Regions from separate parts of the Rhizobium sp. S96 genome, predicted to be linked through region 1. Evidence: riboswitches for the same ligand, from Rfam matches in the RefSeq annotation. Region 1 holds a riboswitch; the other holds the start of a gene.
What was found. A riboswitch is a leader RNA that binds a small molecule or an ion and turns the genes downstream of it on or off. The one in region 1 is predicted to bind S-adenosylmethionine.
Positions count from the first base shown of each region.

Region 2: it holds a riboswitch for S-adenosylmethionine, as region 1 does, so the genes downstream of both, metA (homoserine O-acetyltransferase MetA) here and QTL94_RS02330 (O-succinylhomoserine sulfhydrylase) in region 1, are expected to answer to the same signal.

Region 1 covers NZ_JAUDRY010000003.1:268,820-276,632, forward strand. Annotated here, with positions in the region: gene QTL94_RS02305 (methyl-accepting chemotaxis protein) at 1-182, shown strand, start outside; gene QTL94_RS02310 (hypothetical protein) at 348-533, opposite strand; gene QTL94_RS02315 (hypothetical protein) at 903-1,316, shown strand; tRNA gene QTL94_RS02320 (tRNA-Gly) at 1,413-1,486, opposite strand; gene QTL94_RS02325 (2'-deoxycytidine 5'-triphosphate deaminase) at 1,542-2,636, opposite strand; SAM riboswitch at 2,710-2,788, shown strand; gene QTL94_RS02330 (O-succinylhomoserine sulfhydrylase) at 2,833-4,017, shown strand; gene apaG (Co2+/Mg2+ efflux facilitator ApaG/CorD) at 4,237-4,629, shown strand; gene QTL94_RS02340 (Hsp33 family molecular chaperone) at 4,630-5,625, opposite strand; gene argF (ornithine carbamoyltransferase) at 5,718-6,635, opposite strand; gene QTL94_RS02350 (aspartate aminotransferase family protein) at 6,681-7,813, opposite strand, start outside.
Region 2 covers NZ_JAUDRY010000010.1:190,615-198,427, forward strand. Annotated here, with positions in the region: gene QTL94_RS13125 (SIS domain-containing protein) at 1-51, opposite strand, end outside; gene QTL94_RS13130 (GntR family transcriptional regulator) at 44-820, opposite strand; gene QTL94_RS13135 (aldose epimerase family protein) at 943-1,956, opposite strand; gene metA (homoserine O-acetyltransferase MetA) at 2,094-3,017, opposite strand; SAM riboswitch at 3,052-3,129, opposite strand; gene QTL94_RS13145 (ABC transporter ATP-binding protein/permease) at 3,280-5,106, shown strand; gene QTL94_RS13150 (GcvT family protein) at 5,613-7,813, opposite strand, start outside.

The DNA.
Region 1 (7,813 bases):
AGGCAGCTCCGCGGGCGGCTTCGCAGCCGGTCGTGACCCGCAAGGCCCCTGTCCGGGTCGCAACGCCTGGCCTCTCCCGGCCAAGCTCCTCACCTGCACGCGCGCTGGGCCAGAAGCTCGCCAGCGCCTTCGGCGGCGGCTCCTCCAGCGCCAGCAACGATGCGGATTGGACAGAGTTCTGATCGGGTATCAGCCAATAGAAATGAAAAAGGGCGGCCGACAAGCCGCCCTTTTTTTATCGCTCTGATGCGTGCGACGTAGAGTCCTTGAAGGTCTTCCACCTCGCCAGAACGAAAACGGGCCCGGCATTATCGTGCCGGGCCCGTTTTCGTTGATCCGCGTTACGCTCAAGCAAAGCCGAGCGGTATGTTCTCCAGCGTGCGGCCACGGCCATAATCACGCTCGTAGGAGGAGCGCTTATCCTCGCGCTTGGCGGCACCTTCCGTTTCCGGCGCCAGATAGCCGTCTGCATAGGTTCCGGTATCGCCATAGTCCGGGGTTTCGCGTTTGGCCGTGAAGATTTTCAAAAGCATTCAGCTACTCCTCCTGATCGTGCAGACAACGACGTCGATAGCGTCTCGGTTCCGTCCTAGCGGAGAATAGTTAAAAATTAACTATAAACATTAGAGGATCGTCAATAAGTAGCAGCGGATCGAAGCCATCTTTGCCAAAAAATCGACGAAGGGCGGCCCGTGCGTCTGCCTATCATCATTTCGGATCATCGGAATGATTGGTCCTCGGCCGGATCAGCGAACGAACCCCTGCCCGATCCACATCCGGTGGCGTCATGTTCAGCCTAACGGTGAAGCGCGGGGGGCGCGGAACCGTAGTACTATCGCAAACAGCAAAGTGCCGAGGGAGGTCGAACTATGCTGTCTCGTGGGGGGATGACTGGAATAGCCATGGCGATTGGTCTGGTGGGGTGCGCAACAGTGGTGCAGGATGCCCCGACCAAGGTTTCAGCCGTTAAAATGACCTGCGACAGCGTGACCAACAAATGCCGAACGCCGCAATGGGGACTGCGCGAAGACCGATGGAAGGGTGAGCGCATTTCCTGGCGAGTGGAAACGCCGCCCGGCTGGACGCTGGCGGGCAATCCGAGCGCAAGCTATGCCGGCAAGGGCGTCTACGACGTCAGCGTCACAGAATGGGGACCGACCTTCCTCACATGCCAATGGCATGCCGAAGGCGGCTGGGGCCTCTTCGCCTCCGGTGGATGGGTCGCGGGCTACTGCTTTGCCGACGGCGTGCCTCCAGTGACCAAGATCACACCGCCTCCGGCAAAACCCGGCAAAAAACCACGCGCTGCCTCTTGAGCGTCTGACGCCCCCGAGTGTGCGCCAGCCGCCGGATTCATCCTTGCAAACCCAGGAGCGGTGGGTGATGCACAAAGCCGGATGGTGGGTGATAGCTGGAGCGGGTGAAGGGAATCGAACCCTCGTATTCAGCTTGGGAAGCTGCTGCTCTACCATTGAGCTACACCCGCGTTATCGCGACCTTTCCAACAGAAGGTGGTTTCTGTCAAGCGGGGCGTGGAGAGGTCACAGGCGGAAGTGCTTGGAGAGCTTCAGGCCCTGCGCCTGGTAGTTGGAACCGAGGCCGGATCCGTAGAGGCTGGATGGCTGTTCCTGCATGTGTTCATAGACGAGGCGACCGACGATCTGGCCGTCTTCGAGGATGAAGGGGACCTCGTGGCTGCGCACCTCGAGCACCGCGCGGCTGCCACGGCCGCCAGCGGGCGCGTGGCCGAAACCGGGGTCGAAGAAGCCCGCGTAGTGCACGCGGAATTCGCCGACGAGCGGATCGAAGGGCGTCATTTCGGCTGCGTAGTTCGGCGGCACGTGGACCGCCTCGCGCGACACCAGGATATAGAATTCATCCGGATCAAGAATGAGTTCGTTGCGGCCGCGGCTGTAGAGCGGCTCCCAGAAATCGAAGATGTCGTGCTGTGCCTTCTTGTCGACGTCGACGACGGCGGTGTGGTGCTTACCGCGATAGCCGATCAGGCCGTCCTTGTCGCCGGCAAGGTCGATCGACAGTGCGATACCACCGCCCGATACGTTCGGCTGCTTGCTGGCGACCAGCGTCTCGGCATCGTGCAGCGCCAGCAACTCCGGCTCGCCGAGCAGGGCCTGGCCGACGCGAAAACGGATCTGCGACAGACGCGAACCGCGGCGAACGACGATCGGGAAGGTGCGCGGGCTGATCTCGAGATAGAGCGGACCGGAGTAGCCTGCCGGGATCTTGTCGAATTCCTGCGCGTAGTCGGTGATGACGCGGGTGAAGATGTCGAGACGGCCGGTCGAGCTTTTCGGATTGGCCGAGGCCGACATGTCGACCGGCAGGTCGAGGCGCTCCATCAACGGCACGATATAGACGCAGCCGGTTTCGAGCACAGCGCCTTCGCTGAGATCGACGACATGGAGGCTGAGACGGTCCAGCTTGTCTGAAACGAGATGCGACGGGCCCGGCATGAAGCTCGCGCGGACGCGGAACGCCTTCGCACCCAACCGAAGATCGAGGCTCGCCGGCTGGATCTGATCATGATCCAGATCGCGCTCGGAAATGAGCCGCCCTGCTTCGAACAGCGCCGCTATCGCGCGATCCGCCAAAATACCTGTTTCGCGAGCCATCATGCCCCATCCATAATTTGCCGCAGACAAAACCAAAATCGAGGAATTGACGCAAGCACGCAACGGCAGTATTGCAGCTTTATCCCGTGGTGATTTGGCCGGTCGGCTTGCAGCCACGTTAAACAAGTGGCTAAATAGACCGGGTTGAAACCGGTCTGCATTTGCGGCCGGTTTTTTTGTGTTTGAAAGTGGTGATGGCATGAGCAAGACTTGGCGCCCGGCAACCCAACTCGTCCACGGCGGAGCGCTCCGCTCGCAGTATGGCGAGACGTCCGAAGCGATCTACCTCACGCAGGGCTTCGTCTACGAAACGGCGGAAGCCGCCGAAGCGCGTTTCAAGGGTGAGACCGAAGGCTACATTTACGCCCGCTACGGCAGCCCGACCAACGACATGTTCGAAAAGCGCATGTGCGCAATGGAAGGCGCCGAGGAAGCCCGCGCGACGGCGTCGGGCATGGCTGCCGTCGCTGCTGCCATTCTCTGCCAGGTCAAGGCGGGCGATCATATCGTTGCCGCCCGCGCCCTGTTCGGCTCCTGCCGCTGGGTTGTCGAGACGCTTGCGCCGAAATACGGAATCGAGTGCACGCTGGTCGACGGACGCTATCTCGAGAACTGGGAAAAGGCGATCCGCCCGAATACCAAGGTCTTCTTCCTGGAGAGCCCGACCAATCCGACGCTCGAGGTGGTCGATATTGCGGGCGTTGCCAAGCTTGCCAACCAGATCGGCGCAAAGGTGGTCGTCGACAACGTCTTTGCGACGCCACTCTTCCAGAAGCCTCTGGAACTCGGCGCTCACGTCGTCGTCTATTCGGCGACCAAGCATATCGACGGCCAGGGCCGCAGCCTCGGCGGCGTGATCCTTTCCGACAAGGAATGGGTTACCGAGCACCTGCAGGACTACTACCGCCACACCGGCCCGGCGATGTCGCCCTTCACGGCCTGGACCTTGCTGAAGGGCCTGGAAACACTGCCGCTGCGCGTCAAGCAGCAGACCGAGAATGCGGCCAAGATCGCCGATTTCCTGGCAGAGCAGAAGCAGATCGCCAAGATCATCTATCCCGGCCGCAAGGACCATCCGCAGGCCGATATCGTTGCCAAGCAGATGAAGGGCGGCTCGACACTGGTCGCGCTCGAACTGAAGGGCGGCAAGGAAGCCGCATTCGCGCTGCAGAATGCGCTTGAGATCGTGAAGATCTCCAACAACCTCGGCGACGCCAAGAGCCTGATCACGCATCCGGCGACGACGACGCACAAGAACCTGACGGATGAGGCACGCGCCGAACTCGGCATCTCGCCGGGTACGCTGCGCCTGTCGGCAGGCATCGAGGATGGCGACGACCTGATCGAGGATTTCGCCCAGGCGCTCGCCAAAGTGAAGGCCTGATCACAACTCAGGTGGCCGGGTCGCCTTCGATCCGGCCATCTTCCGGCATGGCAACCCTGCCGCCGCTCGCGCCAGGCGGGCAAGATATTAGTCTTAACACACGAAAAAGTCGCGATTCCGAGCATTTAGACGCATTTAAGGGATGTTCGAAGTACCGTTTATTGACGTATCAGGGCTCTTATAAGATACCAGTAACGTATTGCGGCTAAGGTGTAAGGCATGTACCGCGCGCTGACACGAGACATTGAAGTGGTGGTGGAGCCCTTTTATCTGGAGGAGCAATCCGACCCGGACGACGATCGCTATGTCTGGGGCTACCGGATCGTCATCAGCAACAATTCCGATCTGACCGTTCGCCTCGTCAACCGCTATTGGAACATTACCGACCAGAACGGCATCGTCGATGAGGTGACCGGAGCGGGCGTGGTGGGCGAACAGCCGCGCCTGGAACCGGGCGATACCTACGAGTATTCGTCGGGCTGCCCGCTCGATACGCCGTCGGGCCTGATGTTCGGCCATTACCAGATGGAAACGGAAAAAGGCGAGCTCTTCGATGTCGAGATCCCCGCCTTCTCCCTGGATTCGCCAGGACTGCTCAGAGTCCTGAACTGATCACTCTGCAGCCTCGGTCACTTCCTCGACCTCATAGCGATAGGTCGTGGAGCAGAATTCGCAGGTAACCGCGATCTGGCCGTCTTCCTGGCTGGCTTCGATTTCATCCGCCGAGAAGCCCTTCAGTACGCCCTTGATCTTTTCGCGCGAACAGGAGCAGCGGTCGAAAACCGCGCGCGGTTCGTAGACGCGTACGCCGCGTTCGTGGAACAGGCGAAAGAGCAGCCGCTCGGTTCCGACCTGCGGATCCGTCAGCTCGTCGGCATGGATCGTCTCGACGAGCGAACGAGCCTCTGCCCAGGCGTCGTCTTCCCGGTGTTGGCTGGTGCCGGTGTCGCCATCGCCGCCATGCAGATCGGACTGGCGCATGCGCTCCGGCGCCTCCGGCAGGAACTGGGCGACAAGCCCCCCTGCCCGCCAGCGGTGGCGCGCCTTGCCCTTCTCGTCGCGATCAAACAGCTCGGCCGCCGCAAGGCGAACGCGCGTCGGGATCTGCTCGGACTGGCGGAAATAGGTGCCGGCGATATCCTCCAACGTGGCGCCGTCGAGCGCGACGATGCCCTGGTATGGCTGGCTGAACTTGCCCTGATCGATGGTGAAGGCCAGCATGCCCTTACCAAGCAGTTGCTCAGGCTCGGTCTCGCCGGCCGCGATGGCGGCGTCGAGAAGGCCTTGATCGAAGCGGGCATAGGCGCGCACGTTTTCCGGCGTCGAGAAGTCGGCGACGAGCAGGTCGACCGGACCGTCGCTCTTCGTCTGGACCGTGAATTTGCCTTCGAACTTCAACGACGTTCCGAGCAGCACCGTCAGCGCGATGACTTCGGCCAGCAGCCGGGCGACCGGCGCCGGATAATTGTGGCGCTCAAGAATGGCATCGAGCATCGGGCCGAGCTGGACGGCGCGACCGCGCACATCCAGGCCTTCGACCTGAAAGGGAACGACGTGATCATCGCCGGCGAAATCGAACTCGCCGAGCGTGGCTGCAGGTTCTGCCATGGTCTTCTCCTAGTCTGTGAGCGGCGGACAAAGGTGCCCATCCGCTCGCGCGGCCACAGGCCTTTTCGGCCGAATGTGGCATCCAGTATGGTTCAGATCGCGCCCAGGCACCAAGCAAGAATCGACTTCTGCGCATGAAGGCGGTTTTCCGCTTCATCGAAGACCACGGATTGCGGACCGTCGATCACCTCGTCCGTGACTTCCTCACCACGATGGGCGGGCAGGCAATGCATGAACAATGCATCCTTGCCGGCCTGCGCCATCAAAGCCGAATTGACCTGATAAGGCTGGAAGACGTTGTGACCCCGGGCCCGATGTTCCTGATTCATGGAGACCCAGGTATCGGTCACCACGCAATCGACGCCGGCAACCGCGCGGTCAGCATCGTGACCAAGCATGATTTCGGCGCCCTCATTGCGGGCCCAGTTCAGATAGTGATCCTTCGGCTCGGAACCAAGGGGTACGGCCATGTTCATGCGATAGCCGAACCGCGCAGCCCCTTCGATCAACGAATGGAGCACGTTGTTGCCGTCGCCCGTCCATGCAACGGTCTTGCCCTTGATCGGGCCCCGATGCTCTTCGAAGGTCATGATATCGGCCATGATCTGGCAGGGATGCGTGTCGTCCGTCAGCGCATTGATCACGGGAACGGTCGCATGTTCGGCAAGCTCCAGCAGCCGGGAATGCTCCGTCGTGCGGATCATGATCGCATCAACGTAGCGCGACAGAACCTTGGCCGTATCGCCGATGGTTTCAGCGCGGCCGAGCTGCATTTCGGTGCCGGAAAGGAACAGGGTTTCGCCGCCGAGCTGGCGCATGCCGACGTCGAAGGAGACGCGCGTACGGGTCGAGGGCTTTTCGAAGATCATCGCCAGCATCTTACCTGCCAGCGGCTTGTCGCCCTGGCCTGCCTTGAATGCCTGCTTGCGGGAAATAGCGTCGTTCATGATCACCCGCAGGTCGGAGGACGATACCGCGGAGAGATCGAGGAAGTGTTTGGGGGAAGCCATTGTCGTTACCTATTACGCCCGCCGTCAGGCCGGGCACCTATCCGTTCAAGCCGTCTTCTTGATCTTGGAAGCGCGAACGCTTTCGGCGGCACGCTCCAGTCGGGCGAGGCCTTCTCGGGCTTCATCGGCGGTGACCACCAGCGGCGGGAGAAGACGAATGACATTGTCGCCGGCGGGGATCGCCAGCAGTTGCGCTGCGCGGATCGCCTGCAGCAATTCAGACGATGGCACGGCGGCCTTGACGCCGAGCATCAGCCCTTCGCCACGAACATCCTCGATGACGTCGGGATAGCGATCCTTGAGCGAGGCGAGCCCCTGGCGGAACACCAGCGAGACGTCACGCACATGCTGCAGGAAGCCGTCTTCGAGAATAACGTCTAACACGGCATTGCCGACCGCCATGGCGAGCGGATTGCCGCCGTAGGTCGAGCCGTGAGTACCGGCCTTCATACCAGACGCCGCCTCAGCAGTCGCCAGGCAGGCGCCGAGCGGGAAGCCGCCACCGATGCCCTTGGCGACAGCCATGATGTCAGGCGTCACACCCGACCACTCATGCGCAAAAAGCTTGCCCGTGCGTCCGACACCGCTCTGAACCTCGTCGAGGATCAGCAGCAGGCCGTTTTCATCGCAGATCTGGCGCAGCGCCTTCATGAATTCTGTGGTCGCGGGACGGATGCCGCCCTCGCCCTGAACGGGCTCGATCAGGATGGCTGCCGTTTCCGCTGTGATCGCGGCCTTCACCGCTTCGACATCGCCGAACGTCACCTGGTCGAAGCCCGGCGCCTTGGGGCCAAAGCCTTCCAGGTACTTTTCCTGTCCGCCGGCGGCGATGGTTGCCAGTGTCCGGCCGTGGAATGCGCCTTCGAAGGTGATGATATGGAAACGCTCGGGGTGCCCCTTGGAGAACTGGTAGCGGCGCGCCGTCTTGATCGCGCACTCGAGTGCCTCTGCGCCGGAATTGGTGAAGAACACCTTGTCCGCGAAGGTCGCCTGCGTCAGGCGCTTTGCGAATGTTTCCTGGCCCGGGATTTCATAGATGTTGGACAGGTGCCAGACCTTGTCTGCCTGCGCCTTCAGCGCACCAACGACATGGGGATGCCCATGACCAACCGAGGTCACGGCAACGCCGGCACCAAAATCAAGATATCGCTCGCCAGTTTCAGTGATCAGCCACACGC
Region 2 (7,813 bases), on a different contig from region 1:
CTCCGGCGACTGACCTGCTTCCTGCAACATCAGCGATTGGGCTTCACTCATAGTCGTCTCCAATTCTCAGTTCTGCGACAAAATCATATGCATCGCCACGGTAGTGCGAGCGGGTGTATTCAACGACGCGCTGGTCATCCAGGCGCGAGATGCGTTCGATCAAAAGTGCAGGTGCGCCCGGCTTGACCTCTAGGGCGGTGGCCGAAGACGGATCGAGCGTGACCGCGCTCAGCCGCTGAACGGCGCGAACCGGCCGATGGCCCTTGGCCGCCAGTGCGTCATAAAGCGAGCCTTCTCCGGCGGCGTCTTCATTCAGGAACTTGACAGGGACGACCGACCGCTCGATGGCCAGCGGCAGCCCGTCCGCAAAGCGCAAACGGTCGAGACGAAGCACGGGTTCATCAAGCTGCAGCCCGAGAAGAAAGGCTTCCTCGGGCGACGGTGCGCTGACGCCGCGCGCCAGGATCTTCGCGGCTGGCACCCGCCCGCGTGAGCGCATGTCTGCGGAGAAGGAGTTCAGCCGCCAAAGCGACTGCTCCATTCGCTCGACCTTGTTGGACACGAATGTGCCACTTCCGTGCTTCGAGTCGAGCGTGCCGGCATTGAGAAGATCGCGGTAGGCGGCGCGAACCGTGACGCGACCCACCTCCAGCGCCTCGGAAAGATCGCGTTCGCTTGGAAGCGCGGCGCCCGGTTTCAACAACCCTTCCTGAATCAGTCCCGTCAGCGCCTGCGCGAGCCGCTTGTAGAGCGGGCCGGCAACGGTCTCGCCACGAAGGCCACGGCTGTTGAGTTCCGCTATCAGACTGGTTCTATCCATGGGCCAAACAATAGAACCTATTTGGAACCAATTACAAGGTGCAAAGCAATAGCCGCGGACAGAAAAACCCCGCGGTCGCCTGCGGGGGTTCAAGGTAGATCCTTGCGTCCGAAAAGCGGACGTCAGTTCTTGGAGAAGATGTAGTCGGTTTCCTGGCGCAGTACCTCGCCCGGGCGAAGGACCGCGTTCGGGAAGTTCTCGTGGTTGATGGCATCAGGCCAGATCTGCGTTTCCAGGCAAAAGCCCGCAAAAGGCCCATACTGGCGGCCATCGATGCCTGATACCGGCACGTCCATCTTGAAGCCCGCGTAGAACTGAATGCCGGGCTCGGTCGTGCGCACTTCCAGCGACACCCCGGAATGCAGGCTACGTGCGAGCGCGACGGAGCGCTTTACTGTGCGTTCAGCCGAGAGGCAGAAGTTATGATCGTAAAGCGCCTGCTGATCTCCATCGAAACGCTTCATCGGCGCCATTTCGCGGAAGTCGAAAGCGGTTCCCGCCACAGACCGGACCTCGCCAGTCGGGATCTGCAGCTCATCCGTCACGAGGTAGCCGTCGGCGGCAATCATGATGTCATGCTCGAGCGCATCGTCGCGTCCATCGAGATTGAAATAGGCATGCTGGCAGACATTGGCGAGCGTCGGCTGATCCGATGTCGTTTCATAGGTAACGGAAAGCTGACCGTTGCCGTGCACGCGATAGGTTGCCTGAATCGTGCAATTGCCGGGGTAGCCGCCGCGTCCGTCCTGGTCGACGATCTTGAGGACGACGTGATCGGTGTCGTGTTCGACGATTGTCCAGTTGCGCACGGCGATGTTGTTGCTGCCGCCGTGAAGATGGGTCACGCCGTTTTCGTTCAGATCAAGCTGGTATTGCTTGCCGTCCAGGGTGAATTTGCCATGGCCGATACGGTTGGCACAGCGACCGGGTGTCGCGCCAAAATAGGGCGAATGCGGGGGGTAGCTCTCGAAATTGTCGAAGCCCAGCGTGAGCGGCGCAACATGTCCGTCAAGACGGAGATCCTGGATCACCGCGCCCCAGGTAATGACCTTCGCTGTCAGCCCGCCGCCGATGATTTCAACCCGATGAACGGTTTCGCCCGTTTCGGTGTGCCCAAAAACTTCCCGCTCCAACATGTCCTCCTCACGACCGCCTGTCTGTTTTTCCGAGGCCCGGAACCTGCCCCCATTTGCCGCAATTCGCAACCGCCGTGCGATAAAAAAGAAGCGCCACCAGATCAATGGTGGCGCTCGATCTTGCGATGCAAGAACCTTCAGCTGTTCTTGCCGATCTCCTCGAGATCGTAGGGCGTCGTCTGGTACATCTCATTGATCCAGTTGCCGAACAGCAAGTGCGCGTGGCTGCGCCAGCGATTTTGCGGGGCAAGCGACGGATCGTTATGGGGAAAATAGTTCTGCGGCATCTTTATCGGAACGCCGGCATTCACGTCGCGGAAATACTCGTCGGACAGTGACGTTGAATCGTACTCGACGTGATTGAAAATATAGAGCCGCTTACCCTTCTTCTCATGCACGAGGCACACGCCCATCTCGCTCGATTCCATGAGGATCTCGAGGCTCTCCGACTTTTCGATATCGGCGCGGCGCACCTCAGTCCACCGCGAGACCGGGACCTCGAAGTTGTCGGAAAAACCGTTCAGGTAGACGGACGACGGTGCGAGGTTCTTGTGGCGATAGACGCCGAACGCCTTTTCCTTCAGTTCGTGCTTGGGAACGCCATGGAAATGGTAGATCGCCGCCATCGCGCCCCAGCAGACGTTCATCGTCGAATGGACGTTTGTTTGCGTCCAGTCGAAAATCTGCTGCATTTCGCCCCAATAGTTCACATCTTCATATGGAAGGGTCTCGATCGGCGCGCCCGTGATGATGAAGCCGTCGAACTTCCGGTGCTTAACCTCTTCCCATGTCTGGTAGAAGGAGAGGAGATGGTCTTCCGAGGTGTTCTTTGCCTTGTGGTTTCCGATCCGGACGAGCGACAGTTCGACCTGGAGAGGCGAGGCGCCGACGAGACGCGCCATCTGCAGTTCCGTCTTGATCTTGTTCGGCATGAGGTTGAGAAGCCCGATCTGCAGGGGGCGGATGTCCTGGCGAATTGCCGCCGTCTCGGTCATCACGCGTACGCCTTCCTGAACCAGGGTTTCAAAGGCGGGCAATGTATCGGGAATCTTAATGGGCATTGCGGTCACTCGACAAGAAAAACGAAATATCGCTATCGGTCCGCACGCGGCCCTTTAGCAACTTCTTTAACGTGGCTGCAAGCCGGCCGGCCAAATCACCACGGAGTGCATTAGATAGCGCTACTCAGCCCGCGAATCAATGTCCGAAACGGTACAGGACGCTTCCGGACGATAACTGCCGCATTAATGGTTGCTAGAATCTGTTGCTGGACAGGATAGAAGGCCATGTTATTCAGGTGAGATGGGTGGTTTAGGAAAGCAAATGAGAGATGATGTAAAAGGGAGGCAGAGCATCCAGGCGCAGGATCGAGTGGGTTACGAGTTGAGCCTGATCTATCGCTTGAAGGTGATGTTTGCCGCCTTCTGGAGTTCCCGCGTGCGCACCAAGGTCCTGCTTATCGGGCCGGCGCTGATCGGTGTCATCCTGCTGACTGCCTATGCAACGGTGCTCCTGAACCAGTGGAATGCGCCATTCTACGACGCCATTGCGCGTCGCGACCTGCCGGGATTCTTTCATCAGCTCAAGATCTTTGCCCTGATCGCCGGTCTGCTCCTGCTACTGAACGTCATTCAGGCGTGGTTCAACCAGATGACCGCGCTCTACATGCGCGAGGGGCTAACCCGCGATCTGGTCGATCAGTGGCTGCAGCGAAAGCGGGCATTGCGCTTGTCCGCCAGCGGGCTCATCGGTATCAATCCCGACCAGCGTCTGCATGAGGATGCGCGAAATCTTGCCGAAAGCACCACGAGCCTGATGATCGGGCTGGTCCAGTCGACCATCCTCCTGGTGAGCTTCATCGGCGTGCTCTGGGAATTGTCGAGCGGTTTCGTCTTTCATTTCGGCACGCACAGTTTTTCCATTCCTGGCTATATGGTTTGGGCGGCTGTCTTCTACGCAGCGTCCGCCTCCGTTCTTAGCCAGCTCGTCGGTCGCAAGCTTGTTCGATTGAACGCCGACCGCTTCTCCAAGGAAGCCGAGCTTCGTTTCGCGCTGATGCACGCAAACGAAAACATGCCGGCGATTACCGTCGCGCGCGGCGAGGAGAACGAACGGCTGCGCATCAATGGGGACATCAGCGGCGTGCTTGCTGTTCTCAGAAGGTTGGCGATGGCCAACGTGAACCTGACCTGGGTTTCCGCCGGTTATGGCTGGCTGGTCGTGGTCATCCCCATCATCGTTGCGGCCCCCGCCTATTTCTCGGGCGGCCTCACGTTCGGCCAGCTGATGATGTCGGTCGGCGCGTTTAACCAAGTCAACACCGCGCTTCGCTGGTATGTCTCGAACTTCGGGCCGATTGCCGAATGGCGCGCAACGCTAATGCGCGTCACCGATTTTCGTCAGGCGCTGACGAGCATGGGCGACGATCACAATCTCAAGGAAGGTATCGACTATGAGAAGGAGGCTTCCGATACGCTGACGCTCGACCGGGTGCAGATCGCGGCCAAGATTGGGGAAGAAATCGACCAATGTGGTGGCTTCCGGGTGCACGAGACCAGCGTGACCATCAAGGCCGGCGAGAAAGTCATGATCAATGGCGATCATAGCGTCAACCGACGCCTGCTTTTCCTGGCGCTTTCAGAAATATGGCCGTTCGGTTCCGGCAAGATCGGGTTGCCGTCTTCCGGTGAGATGCTTTTCGTTCCGCAGTCGGCCTACATACCCGGCGGCACGCTCCGCGAGGTTCTTGCTTTTCCCGAGCCGGCCGGCACCTACAACAATACCGACGTTGAAGCTGCGCTCGGAACGGCTGGGCTCCAGCACCTGATTGCACGCCTCGACACGCAGGCGCGCTGGGACAAGCTGCTCGACTCCGACGAACAGAAAGCCATTGGCTTCGCCCGTCTGCTGCTTGTCCGCCCGCGCTGGATCGTCTTTGACGAAGTGCTTGAAGGCATGGAGCCGGCGTGGCTGGTCACGATGATCAAGGTGCTCGAATCCATGCCCGAAAGCACGATGATCTATATCGGCCGCTCCGAGGCCTATGTCGAAGCGCTGCAGCCGCGCATCCTGCATCTCGAGCCCCTTCTGGGGAGGCCGGAACCGGTAGTCGTTGCGAAGGTGCCGAACTCGCCGGCGCCAGCCATCTGAACGACGCGCGAAAGCGTTCGCAGCATGGCTGAACGCCATGCTGAGGAGCTAGGACCGCCCGTCCTCAAATGGAAACGGTTCTATTGGCTCAAGGGAGTCGGATAGCCCGGCCGGCGCGCGGCGTCGCCCAGTTCCACGACCAAGTCGGCCGAGCGATCAGCCGGCCCGTTTCAACCAACCTGGTGGCTTGCTTCGCAAACCAGCTAGGGCTCGGTGTCTTTCCGTCGGGATCAGGCGATCGAAGCATAGCGCCAATTGATGGGACGAGCGTCCGTGGGTTCGGCTTATGCGTTCAACAGGCTGGCTGAGGAGCAGGAAGTGATCGCTCTGCGATCTCGTCCCTGAAGGATGATCCGGCTGCCGCCAGTTCGGCTGCAGCCGGTCGATGCCGCATCCGCGGCGGCTCGAAGCATAGGCGTAGGCGGCAACCGCCGTACGATTTCCTTAAATCGTTCGGACCGAACGGTTTCCTGCCTCTTGCTTTCTCACGTGAGTGCGGCTCGCAATCACGTGCGCGGCTTCAGGTTCTCCGGATCGTAGATCGGCTTGTAGCCGACGCTGACCACTTCGACCGGATAGGTCTCGGCGAAATATTCGACATTCAGCTTGCGGCCTACCTGGCAGTATTCCTGCGGCAGGTAGGCGAGCGCGATGTTCTTGCCGACCGTCGGGCCGTAGGCGACCGAGGTCGTGTAGGAGATGCGGCCGAGGCTATCGACCAGCGTCTTGCCTGTTTCCGGATCCATGACTGGCATGGAGCCGACGGGGTAGCGCTTGACGCCCTTGCTGTCGGTGTTTTCGGTCATGACGAGCGTGCAGAGCATCGCCGGCTGGTGTTCGCGGGCCTTGTATTCCAGGTGCTTGGCCTTGCCGCGGAAATCGGCTTCCTTGACCTTCGGCCGGGCGAGGTCTGCTTCCAGCAGATTGTACTGGGTGAGCAGGTCGCCGTTCTGCAGGCGCAGAGACTTTTCCATGCGGCGCGAGTTCGCGTAGGTTTCGACACCGAAGGGCATGACGCCGGTGGCGCGGAGCGCATCCCAGACGGCTAGGCCATCCTCGTACTTCATGTGCAGCTCCCAGCCCTGTTCGCCGACATAGGAGATGCGGAAGGCGGTGACTGTCTTGCCCGCGATCTCGATCGGCTTGATGGCCGCGAAGGCGAAGTTTTCAGGATCGAGCGCTGCCGGTTCGGCCACGACCTTCTTCAGCGTGGGCCTAGCGTTCGGGCCCCAGATGCCGATCGTGATGAACTTTTCCGAGACGTCGGTGATGGTCACGTCGAGACCGCGATCCTCGGCGACGCGCTTCATGTAGTGGAAGTCGCGCGGGCCGGCATCGGCGCCGTTGATGAGGCGGCAGCGGTCGGCCATGCGGATGACGGTGAAGTCGGCGCGGACCATGCCCTCGTCGTCGAGGAAGTGGGTGTAAATGCCTTTGCCGATATTGGCGTCACCACCGATCTTGGCTGCGCAGAGCCACTCAAGCAGCTCGACATGATCGGGGCCTTCAAGGTCGACCATGTGGAAGTGGCTGAGGTTGACGATGCCGCAATCCTCGCTCATCGCAAGATGCTCGGCGTTGGAGACGCGCCAGAAGTGGCGGTTGTCCCACTCGCTTTCACGCACCGGAACGCGATCGGCGTATTTCTCCAGCAGATGCTCGTTGGCCTTGTAGCCATGCGCACGCTCCCAGCCGCCGAGCTCCATGAAGTAGCCGCCGAGCTCCTTTTCGCGCTCGTAGAAGGGCGAGCGCTTGGCGTTGCGGCCCGACGCATAGGGTTCGCGGGTGTGGACGGCGGGGAAGTAGATCTTCTGCGCGGCCTCATAGCAGCGGCCGGCGATGAAGTCCTCGGTCAGCTGGTGCGGGTAGAAGCGGGAATAGTCGATCGAATTGTGGTCGATCTCGGTACGGCCGTCGGTCATCCAGTCGGCGATCAGCTTGCCGTAGCCCGGGCCGTCCTTGACCCAGATGGCAACGCAGTACCAGAGGCCGCGCACCTTCTGGCTCTCGCCGCAGGAGGGGCCGCCGGCGGCGGAGACCTGCAGCAGGCCGTTGAAGGAGTGGCCTTCATTATAGCCGAGCTCGCCGAGGATCGGCGTCAGTTCCATGGCCTTTTCGAGCGGCTCGAGGATCTGTTCCATTTCGAGATCGCGCTGCGAGGGCGAGAGGCGCGCCTCGTGCTTTTCCAGCAGTTCGCGCGGGTGGCACATGCGCGGATTGGTGGTCTCGTAGTAGCCCCACTCGATCTGGCCGCCTTCGGTGGTCTTCGGGTCGCCGGTGTCGCGCATATAGGCGGAGTTGCCCTGGTCGCGCAAAAGCGGGAAGCCGATTTCCTTGCCGGTGCCTTCGAACTCGTTATAGGGGCCGAAGAAGGTGAGGGGATGATCGACCGGCATGACCGGCAGGTCTTCGCCGACCATTTCGGCGATCAGGCGGCCCCAGAGGCCGGCGCAGACGATGACGTGATCGGCCATGATGGTGCCGCGATGGGTGACGACGCCCTTGATGCGGCCACCTTCGACGATCAGCGACTGGGCCGGCGTGTTGCCGAACATCTGGAGCTTGCCGGATTTTTCGGCGGCATCGACCAGCTTGCCGGCAACGGTCTGCGAGCGCGGAATGACGAGGCCGGCGTCGGGATCGAACATGCCGCCCTGGACCTGATCTTCCTCGATCAGCGGGAACATTTCCTTGATCTCAGCGGGCG